Regions from separate parts of the Sporosarcina sp. FSL K6-6792 genome, predicted to be linked through region 1. Evidence: riboswitches for the same ligand, from Rfam matches in the RefSeq annotation. Region 1 holds a riboswitch; each other region holds the start of a gene.
What was found. A riboswitch is a leader RNA that binds a small molecule or an ion and turns the genes downstream of it on or off. The one in region 1 is predicted to bind cyclic di-GMP.
Positions count from the first base shown of each region.

Region 1 (3,284 bases):
CTTTCAATAGCGAAGAAACTATTCTTAGCTAAAAAGTATCTTCCGAAAGATATTCATTTTTTTATTAAAGAGGGGTATAGATCTTTAGATATTCAAGAGATAGCTTTTAAGCGTTCTTTGCAACGGGTAAAAGAAAAATTTCCAAATCAAGATTTATCATATTTAATTGCCGAGGCATCTAAATATGTAGCACCTCCTCATGTAGCTCCACATCCAACAGGTGGTGCAGTGGATTTAAGCCTAATTGATTCGAATGGTTTCGAATTGGATCTTGGTACGCCATTTGATGCTATACCACACGAGACTGACAACGCGACTTTTTTTGATGCAACAAATATCTCTGTAGAAGCCATTCAGAATCGTAAAATCTTGGCACACGCTCTTCGGTCCGTTGGCTTTGTTAATTATTTTACGGAATGGTGGCATTGGTCATACGGCGACAAATACTGGGCTGTAATGAATAACGTAGATCAAGCACTTTATAATCACGTTACGGATTCAGAGTTGTTGGATTTAGTGCAAGAGGTATAACTGGAACGAAAGAAAAGTTAGAAACCCGTATTATACGGATATTTGCATGCATGTATGTATAAAATTATTGAAATGTTCGTCGAGATAGTTATTTTATAGTGATAACTAGGTGGTTAATACAACAAATTGAAAGAAGGTAAAATGAATGGACCTAATTATCAAGAGAACCAAAGAAGTTGAAGCACGGCGACTTTTAGAAATACAAACAGAAGCTTTTTCAGAGGATTTAATAAGATATGAAGACCACGACACCAACCCAGTCAATGAACCTATTGAAAAATTACTTCGGAAAATTGAAATCTTCATACATTACACTATTTGGCTTGACGATGAGATTATTGGTGGTGCTGATATTCGTGATTTAAAAGAAAACAAGTACCGACTAAATAGAGTTTTTTTATCTTGCGAATATCAAAATAAAGGTCTTGGAAGCAAGATAATGAAACTAATTGAAAGCGAGTTTCCTACTGCTATTGAATGGAGTTTAGATACACCACATTTAAACACAAGAAATCATCATTTTTACGAGAAATTAGGATTCAAAAAAGTAAGACAGCATCAAATTACTAGCAAGCTTTTTTTAATTGACTATGTGAAAAAGATAGGAAGTAATTAATACTTTTACTTAACTCCCATGAAAATTAAACGCCAAATTTCACAAAATCAGCAACTCTAAAAGGAACTTAGCTCTTTTTAAAAAGTAAGAGTGTAGCTTCTAGTAGAAAAAAGGGCAAATAGATTTGATGAAACAGAATAAACAAATAGATAGGTCGAGCAAGCTATTCGCATTTTTATATAGCGTTTTCATAGCAGCACCTTTCTATAGCATATCAGGCATTTCTTCTTACCTGGAAGTATAAAAGTTGAAGTTGCCAGAAATGAGAATACTTTTGATATTGAAATTTCCAGCAATGCTATCCTTGAAAAGAATTTGATGTAACAATTTAAAACAGTGGAAAATAAATATGGTCGGGGGAGTAAAGGCACTATTTTTCTTTTTTTACCAATGACTATATACTAGTTTGGGTGTTTTGAAAGCAGGACATTAAGCGGTGTCATTATACTACTCTATGAATCTTTTGGTACTTCATATTGCCATCTATTAGACTATGTGGTATATTTTTTGATGGTTATAGGCAAACCTATTGAAAAGTAGGGACGCAAAGCTACAGGTCTAAAGTAATTATTACTATGACGGCTGAGCTGCTCAAGAAACGCTAGATAATAGTCTAGTTTTTTTATTTGCCTATTTCATTGTGAAATGGGCCTTTTTTCATGTGTAAAGAAAGATACAAAAATTGAAGAGGAGGAAATAATTATTATGCGTTTTTTTAAAAACATATCATTAAAGTATAAGCTTTTACTTACAGTTTCTATTATTGTTTTAGCACTTTTTACTGTTCTAACGACACAAAGTATTTCTCAATTGAACGGCCAGTTAGAAAATGACCTAGAACAAGAGTTAAAAAGTGTTGGCTTATTGACAGCCATGAACCTAGATTCCGAAGATATAGATGGTCTATTGAAAGTTCAAGGGGAAGACGATCCTGAATTTTTGAAAATGCAAAGTACCTTGGATGGCATAAGGGAAGAACAGGGAATCATGTTTTGGAGTTATATATGGGAGATGGAGGATAATGGCGTCACTCCTATCGGCTATACGGAAAATTTGAATGAAGCGTATGAAGCGGGGGAATTGTTTACTGATCTTGCTCCTGTTCATGTAGATACTGCTAAGCTTGCGATTAAAAATGATCAATCAGAGGTAACAAGCATCTTTGAGGACTCATTCGGATCATGGCGAACAGTTTTCAGCCCTCTTAAGGATGAAAGCGGAAATACAATTGCAGTGTTAGGAATTGATTATTCTGCGGATTATATTGATACCATCATTAAAAAAAGTGTTACAAAACAGATTATTATTGCAGTAATCGGAATTTCAATCTTATTAGTATTGCTGTATTTTACAATTGATCGGCTTCTATTACCACTTAAAAAAGTGGTCATTGTTGCAGACCAAGTGGCAAATGGAGAATTGAACGATGTTGATCTCCAGATTACAAATGATGAAGTTGGACAACTTTCACAATCGATAAAAACAATGGTTTCAAATTTGCAACATGTCATATTAAACATTAGAAATACATCTGATCACGTTGCATCATCAGCCAATCAGCTAACTATGAATGCGACAGAATCGTATATTAGTTCAACAAACGTTTCGAAAGAAATGAAGAATATCGCTCAAAACGCTGAAACTTCTTTGGTGATGACTGAAGAAACAGCAGCTGCAATGGAAGAAACAGCAGGTGGCATACAACAAATCGCTGATTCAGCCAATACTGCTTCTGAATCGTCTCTGACAGCCTCAATTGCTGCTGAACAAGGAAATAAGGTTGTCCAACAGGTGATTGATCAAATGCAATTAATTAATACATCTGTAGAACAAATAGAGGAAACTATTAATGGTTTACATGCTAATTCTAATAAGATTAGTGACATTGTGAACATTATTACTGCTATAGCAGAGCAAACAAATTTGTTAGCACTAAACGCTGCTATTGAAGCAGCCAGAGCTGGAGAGCATGGTAAAGGATTTGCTGTCGTTGCAGATGAAGTAAGGCGTTTAGCTGAACAATCATCTCAGTCGGCTAAAGAGATTTTCCAACTAATTCATATGATTCAAACGGATTCTAATGCCTCTGTAACCGTGATGGAAAAAGGAAAAGAAGACGTAAGAGTGGGAATGGATT
Region 1 covers NZ_JBBOSA010000001.1:1,570,099-1,573,382, reverse strand. The annotation lists gene MKZ26_RS07475 (M15 family metallopeptidase) at 1-531, shown strand, start outside; gene MKZ26_RS07470 (GNAT family N-acetyltransferase) at 677-1,147, shown strand; cyclic di-GMP riboswitch class I at 1,657-1,742, shown strand; gene MKZ26_RS07465 (methyl-accepting chemotaxis protein) at 1,853-3,284, shown strand, end outside.

Region 2 (3,284 bases), 2.2 Mb from region 1:
ATTTATTCGACATAGTTGCACCTCCATTTAAAACAATAAGGACCTCACTGGATGAGGTCCTTATTGAGCATTAGTACTTATTTATTAATGCCATCTACCAAATCTTGCATTGCCTTTTCAGCTTCAAGTTGAAGTCCTTTTACTGTGAAAGTAATAAGTTTTTCCTGTTCTTTAACTAAATCATTTTTCATTTTAGTGATTTTAGTGCGGAGGTCAGTAATTTTCGCGTCGATTAAACCTTTAATTTCAGTAACGGTTAAACCCGTTTCCTTATCTAATTTAGTTTGAAGATCTGCTTTCGCCGCATTAATTGCATCTTCCAAGTCTTTAACAGCTTGATTAGTTACGGCTTTTACGTCCGTTTTAACTTTTTCATTCGCGGCATTTCCCGCAGCTCCTGTGTATTCCCCTAAATCATTTTTCGCATATTGAAGGGCGTCATCACCAGCTTGATTAATTAAACCGTTAGCAAAATTGGATAAGCTATCAAATTGACCAGACAAATAAGTGTTGATATGTGCTTGTTCTTCTTTTATTGCATCAATATGTTCTCGGCTTAGTGTCTCAGTATTTTTGTTTGCTACACCTGCTTGGGCTACGCCCTTTGCATTAATACTGTTTGTAGCATCTGTTTTCAGGCCATTATATTCAACCGCCAATCCGTCAACTTTACCGCCAGCGTATGCTGCAACTTGTTCTGCTACATTTGTGGATGCCTTCCCAAATTGCCCGTCATACCAATTTTTGAGGTTTGTGCCTGCATCTGTTGCACCGAACGCTACTCCTGCACCTGTTACGAGTCCAAATACCATTGTTCCTGCGATTACTTTACCTTTTACTGTTTTGAACATTTAATTATCCCCTTTTATCATATTGGTTTGTATGAGTGCTTATTCGCTAAATACGTCCTCTACCATCTGATCGAATTCCTGATCAATTTGTGCTTCAATGTTCTGCTTGTCCACGTAATCATCGAAGTTTACGTTTTCAAGTTGGACAACCGTAGCGTTCAGACTATTTATCGTGTCAGCCTGATACTTTTCGATGCCAGACTCCGCTTCTTTCACCTTATCGTCGCGGAAACTTCCCAATGCATCATCAATGCTTTTTTTTGATTCTTTCACAAAAATATTGACCTCTTTCAAGACCAATATCATACCGGTTGCAGTAGCTGCACCCAACTTTTCGCTTTCTTTATGGAATGCATTCTTATACCATTCGGAAAGGTTCTGTCCTGGATTGCCACTTGCATAAATTGTTCCTGCGCCTACTAAGAGAGTAAACACCAGAAAAATCCCAAGAATTTTTTTCAACGTGAACACCTCTTTAGTATGTTTCATACTTCTTCATTCAAAAATCTCCTCCAATAACTTTTTCGGCTTGTTGCCGTTTTTGTAACTACTTTTAGTATAGGAGTATTCCTGTCTGGCATCCTCACTCTAAAGAGTAATTTTCTAATATCGATTGTCTACTTCGGTTTTCTACTTTAGTGGAGAGCCGGTGCACTTTTGTACCAGTTCACATCTACTTCGATGAACAGCTCTATCTTATAGAAGTAACCTTGTATATTGATTTACTGATGGGCAGTAAGTAACTGAAAAGTCTTAATTCGCTAAAATACAAGTTAATAACAAAAAAAAAGAACCTCTTCAACCGCAGGAGATGACGTCATATTCAATGTAATTTGGTTATACTGAACTATATAAAAGAATATAATTTACGGAAACTGTGAAATACATCCTCTATATGGGCACCTGGGATGTATGGAGTTATTGGTGCAACCGACCTAATTATACTTGGACATTATGTTCAAGTTGATTGGGTTTTTATTATGAAATGAGAGGGAGTGACAGTAATCAGAAAGATTCTGGCTGATATATTAGAAGGATACACTCAGAAAGCTTCTACTTTGGATTTGGTACAAGCATGCGCTAATAATAACCCCATCGAAACGAATGATACCTATCTAGATACATTGAAGCACGGTATATCGCTGTTCCACCTAATGGATAATTCAAGCCCTCAAATGATAATGAAAGAAATAATAGCATTTATCATCAAGCTTACACATAGTGATGAAGCATTCTTTTGGTTAACGGACGTAAATCATCAAAATAGCTACCTAGCATCTTCTACGAGTAATCCCCATATTGAAACTGGCCTAAAAAAAGAATGGAATACTATACGTCTGGAGAATGAACTGTTTGTCAGTAAAATTAACGAGGATTGGTACGGGATGAAAGTCATTAGAACCTCCACTACTATCGGAGTTATTGGCGTTAAGATTTCCGGTTCAAGTGAGGCTAGAGAAACATTACTCTTCAATCGCCCTTTTGAGTTCTTAGCCGAACTTAGTGAAATAATGCTCGAAAGAATTCATACAGATTCAATGAAGGAGCAAATGATTGTAAGTAAGGAACAAAATCGTATCTCCAATGAAATCCACGACAGTGTTTCGCAAAGATTGGTCGGTATTGTTTATTCTCTGCACAGTTTGCAAACAAAAAGTAGAGGTATGACTAGTACTGAATTGAATGATGAATATCAATTCCTTTCACAATCTGCCAACACTACATTAAAGGAACTACGGTCGACGATATACGGTCTCAACTCGACGAAGAATGACGAAAAATCTTTTCAAGTTTGGCTGCAAAACTATTTTGACGAGTACGCACGGTTAAGTGATATACGAATTGATTGTCAAATAACGGGTGATGAAGCTTTACTATCCAGCGAATTAAAACAAGCACTCTATAGAATTATTTGTGAAGCTTGCGGAAATGCCGTTCGCCACGGCCAGTGCACGGCTATTGAACTCAGATTATCTATACTGGACGAGAAAACTGTATTGGAAATTCATGATAATGGAATCGGAATTAATTCGCATATATCCGAAGGCCAGCAGGAAAAAGGAATCGGTCTTTTCAATATGAGACGTCTTGTCAGTACTTTGGCAGGAACGTTTTTGATAAGTGGATTACACGGGATAGGGACAGAAATACAAATCGAAATTCCAACCGCAAAAATACTTGAGAAGGTCCAGGTGATTGGCTAATGCAAATTGTTATTGTCGACGATCATCCATTAGTAAGAAAAGGATTAACATCTATCCTTACTATAGATGGAGCAATTGAAATCCTAGGTGAAGCAGCAAATAGAAAGGACGCGCTAACTCTATTCCATGACACTACACCTGATTTGGCGATAGTGGATCTTCGCTTAGCTAATGAATCCGGTTTGGAATTAATTACAGAAGCGAAACAACAAGGAATAACCTGTAAATT
Region 2 covers NZ_JBBOSA010000001.1:3,801,460-3,804,743, reverse strand. The annotation lists gene MKZ26_RS18445 (hypothetical protein) at 1-13, opposite strand, end outside; gene MKZ26_RS18440 (hypothetical protein) at 78-851, opposite strand; gene MKZ26_RS18435 (hypothetical protein) at 891-1,313, opposite strand; cyclic di-GMP riboswitch class II at 1,713-1,794, shown strand; gene MKZ26_RS18430 (sensor histidine kinase) at 1,910-3,055, shown strand; gene MKZ26_RS18425 (response regulator transcription factor) at 3,055-3,284, shown strand, end outside.
Region 2: linked by a shared signal. The riboswitch ahead of MKZ26_RS18430 (sensor histidine kinase) and the one ahead of MKZ26_RS07465 (methyl-accepting chemotaxis protein) in region 1 are both predicted to bind cyclic di-GMP.

Region 3 (3,284 bases), 1.1 Mb from region 1:
AATTTGAAATAAATTCCTAAAAAAACACTTTTAGTTATAGTATCTATGGTACAATCTTTCCATAGGGGGGGATATCCATGAGATACATTCTAGGTGTTATTATTTCTATTCTTGTAATAGTTTTACTACTTAAACTAATAGGCGTACTATAAACAGTCACATTATCTTTAAACTAAAAGTCAGTGTTTTTTTCCAGGTTCTGCTTCTATATCGCTTAGGTGCCTGGGGAAAGAAATTGATTCCGTTATGATAATATCTAGTCCTCTTCTTAATTTACTGCATTCAATGGGTCTCCCGTTTCCTCGTACTGTGCGTTAAAGTAAAGAACTGTCAGCCTGCAAAAAGCCATTTGTGGTGCTTTCAAATTCCTGTAATAAATCCCTATCTGTGTGATCCTGCGTATTAGGCGCATTCATGAATTTCATAAATGCATATTCTTTAGTCCGTAGATTTGGTTCGCCTCGTCTGAAATTTCATCCACACTTTCCGCTGCAATGACTTCGATATACATTTCTGTTGCCTTTTTATAAGGAGTTGACTTCAAGTCGTTTTCCTCCACGTTCACCGCTACCAAGCCTTAATACTCGTTTTTATTACATTCGCAATAAAATTGTTTAATAAATTCCCATCACATCTGCTACATATTTTGGTCGAACTGCGCACTACATTTTGATGGCTTTCTTTGCAATTTCACTTTGCAAAAAAGAAAGAATCCTCAAGGAACATTGAATGTAATAAGCTAATAAAAAGCACAAAGAATATTAAGGTATAGCCAGTCATACATTTAATCAATGTTGTTGTTTGTAATAGATATCAAAGTATTACAAAGGGAGAATAGCTATGAGCGTTGAGTTTGTTTTACTGGCACCAACAGCTCTTCAAGTGTTTAAAGCAGGAGAGTCCAATCCCAAAAAAGTAAAGCGGATTGTTTATGGGCAAGCTACATCTGACGCAAATGGTATAGCCACACTTTATTTTACAGAAAACGGATTATCTACTGGCATTCCATTATTAACAACTATTGACTATGCTGTATCAAGCGTATATTCTACAAATTCTTCGATAAATGCAAGACCGAGAGTACAAATGCGAGAAAAGAATGTTGCTGCAAAATTTGTCTCTGCTAATGTTACAAATAATAGTAGTATAGTAGTACTAGGAATTAATGTATTAGGTTCAGAAAATCCAGTGAGTGGGATTCTTGTAGATTTCATGATTTTAGGTAGCTTTGATAGTTAAGTGAAAGCGTCAATAAGTTTGAAAAACGTGGATTAACAATGGTTGTTCGAAATTTCCAGGCAAAAATCTCAAGATGACTGTAATAAAGACTGCTGATTACTTGGTCTTTTCTTCTCGGACTGTGCATGTTGCCTATCCAACTATTTACTTACTAATCCTTTGTATTAGACTCTTTCATAAGATTGTTCTATCAAAGTATGGTAGCTTGTATATAGGCAAACTTATCGAAAGGTAAGGACGCAAAGCCAAGGACCTAATACAATTATTTGTTATGGCAGCCGGTTACCAAGTGTATTGCTTTCTATCACTTGTTAAAAAGGATGAGGATCATTTTCAATAAATCAGTAATGCTCGTAGATGATTCAAAATTCATGAGAAATCTATTAAGAAAGATTATCGTAAGTAACGGTTATTATGTCGTAGCTGAAGCTGGGAGTGGAGAAGATGCTGTGACTCTTTATAAATCACACTTCCCTAACATCGTTTTATTGGATATCACTTTACCAAATATGAACGGTGTCGCTACGCTAAAAGAAATTAAGAAAATAAACCCCAATGCTCGTGTTGTTATGTGCTCAGCCTTAGGGACTCAAGACTTAATAATTGAGGCTTTAGAAAATGGAGCCGCTGACTTTATCGTAAAGCCTTTTTTTGATGGACTTATTACCCAATTAAATAAAATCTATTGAAAAACATAGTACACTAACATAAAAGACCACGAAATTATGGTCTTTTTTTCATTTCATTTCAAATGTACAGTTCGTGTTAACGAAATCACTTCACCTGCCCATGCATCCAACCAATATAATAAACCCCTAACGAGAGTAACAAAGAAGAAATAATGAATGCTCAACCTTCAAACGAGGTCATCCTTTCTTATTTAAACTCCGTTTAACTAACACTGAATTGTTTGATATATTATAAATGAATACAAGATTCAATAAATGTCAATCTGGTATTATCAAAGATACAAGATTTAAAAGGCGACCTCTTTCGAAATGTCGCCTTTACTCCGTCTAATCTTCCGCAATCTGCACATCGATTATACCCTCTACTGGTCTGCGGTCTCTTCCGAAAGGACTATCAACTGTAATCCACATCGACTCAACATTTTTTCCTTTATGACACCCATGTAAAAACCACATTCCCTTTTTTGCGCAACTTCTATTTTGAATGTTTTCTAGCATTTCATTTCACACTCACAATATTATTCATGTTTATTCTTACGTTTTCAAAACCCATTTGGAAAGATAATTTACCTTGTTGGCCATCGACTTCTGTAACGATTCCTGTAACTGACTCATACCTCTTTTGAGCATATATCGTAACCTCTACCTCTATGTTAAATTCTTTTGATTCCCCTATTCTTTCGCCGATTTCAAGAAAATCAGTTTCTGTTAGTTTTGGTCCTGCTACAACCTTTGATTTTGGTGGTTTTGGAATTGCTGTCATTTTCATCATCCTTTCTGTTCCAGTCTTTTATTTCCGCTAGGTGTTCCCTAAACATCAGTGATATGGCCAATTCTTCAGCGCTCTGATTAATCACGTTGTAGCAACTCCCCATGTATCCTGACTTTCCACCATTGCAAAGTAAACAGATATCAACTCTTCCGTCCTGTTACGCAACCGTATATTCATGTAGCGTCTCTTATCCTCGTAGCCATTTTGGATAAATGCATACTCGGTGAACGTGCCATCTTTCCCTCTTTTAATCAACTTCATATTTTTTCTTCGTGCATAATTATTTGTTTCTTTTAATTCAGCTCGAACCGTATTTAACGTACTTTCAACGATATAGATATAAGGTCCTTTCAATTTGAACGAACTTGTTTCAATCACTTCTCGGTCTCTCTCCAAGATGCTTATAATCATCGGTAGGTAAATCATTTTCTCGAAATACGGTAAGGCGTCTCCTAGGATTAACGGCATTAGATCACCATGCTTTCTTTATGTACGACGGGAACAAGTGCGAGTTCATTATCAATCGTAAAAGTCCGCTTGAATTTGCGTAGAAAACAGTATGCACGGAACGATACCTCGCCGAC
Region 3 covers NZ_JBBOSA010000001.1:463,698-466,981, reverse strand. The annotation lists gene MKZ26_RS02200 (hypothetical protein) at 422-544, opposite strand; gene MKZ26_RS02195 (hypothetical protein) at 841-1,239, shown strand; cyclic di-GMP riboswitch class I at 1,444-1,529, shown strand; gene MKZ26_RS02190 (response regulator) at 1,560-1,928, shown strand; gene MKZ26_RS02185 (YolD-like family protein) at 2,428-2,691, opposite strand; gene MKZ26_RS02180 (hypothetical protein) at 2,782-3,168, opposite strand; gene MKZ26_RS02175 (transcriptional regulator) at 3,168-3,284, opposite strand, start outside.
Region 3: linked by a shared signal. The riboswitch ahead of MKZ26_RS02190 (response regulator) and the one ahead of MKZ26_RS07465 (methyl-accepting chemotaxis protein) in region 1 are both predicted to bind cyclic di-GMP.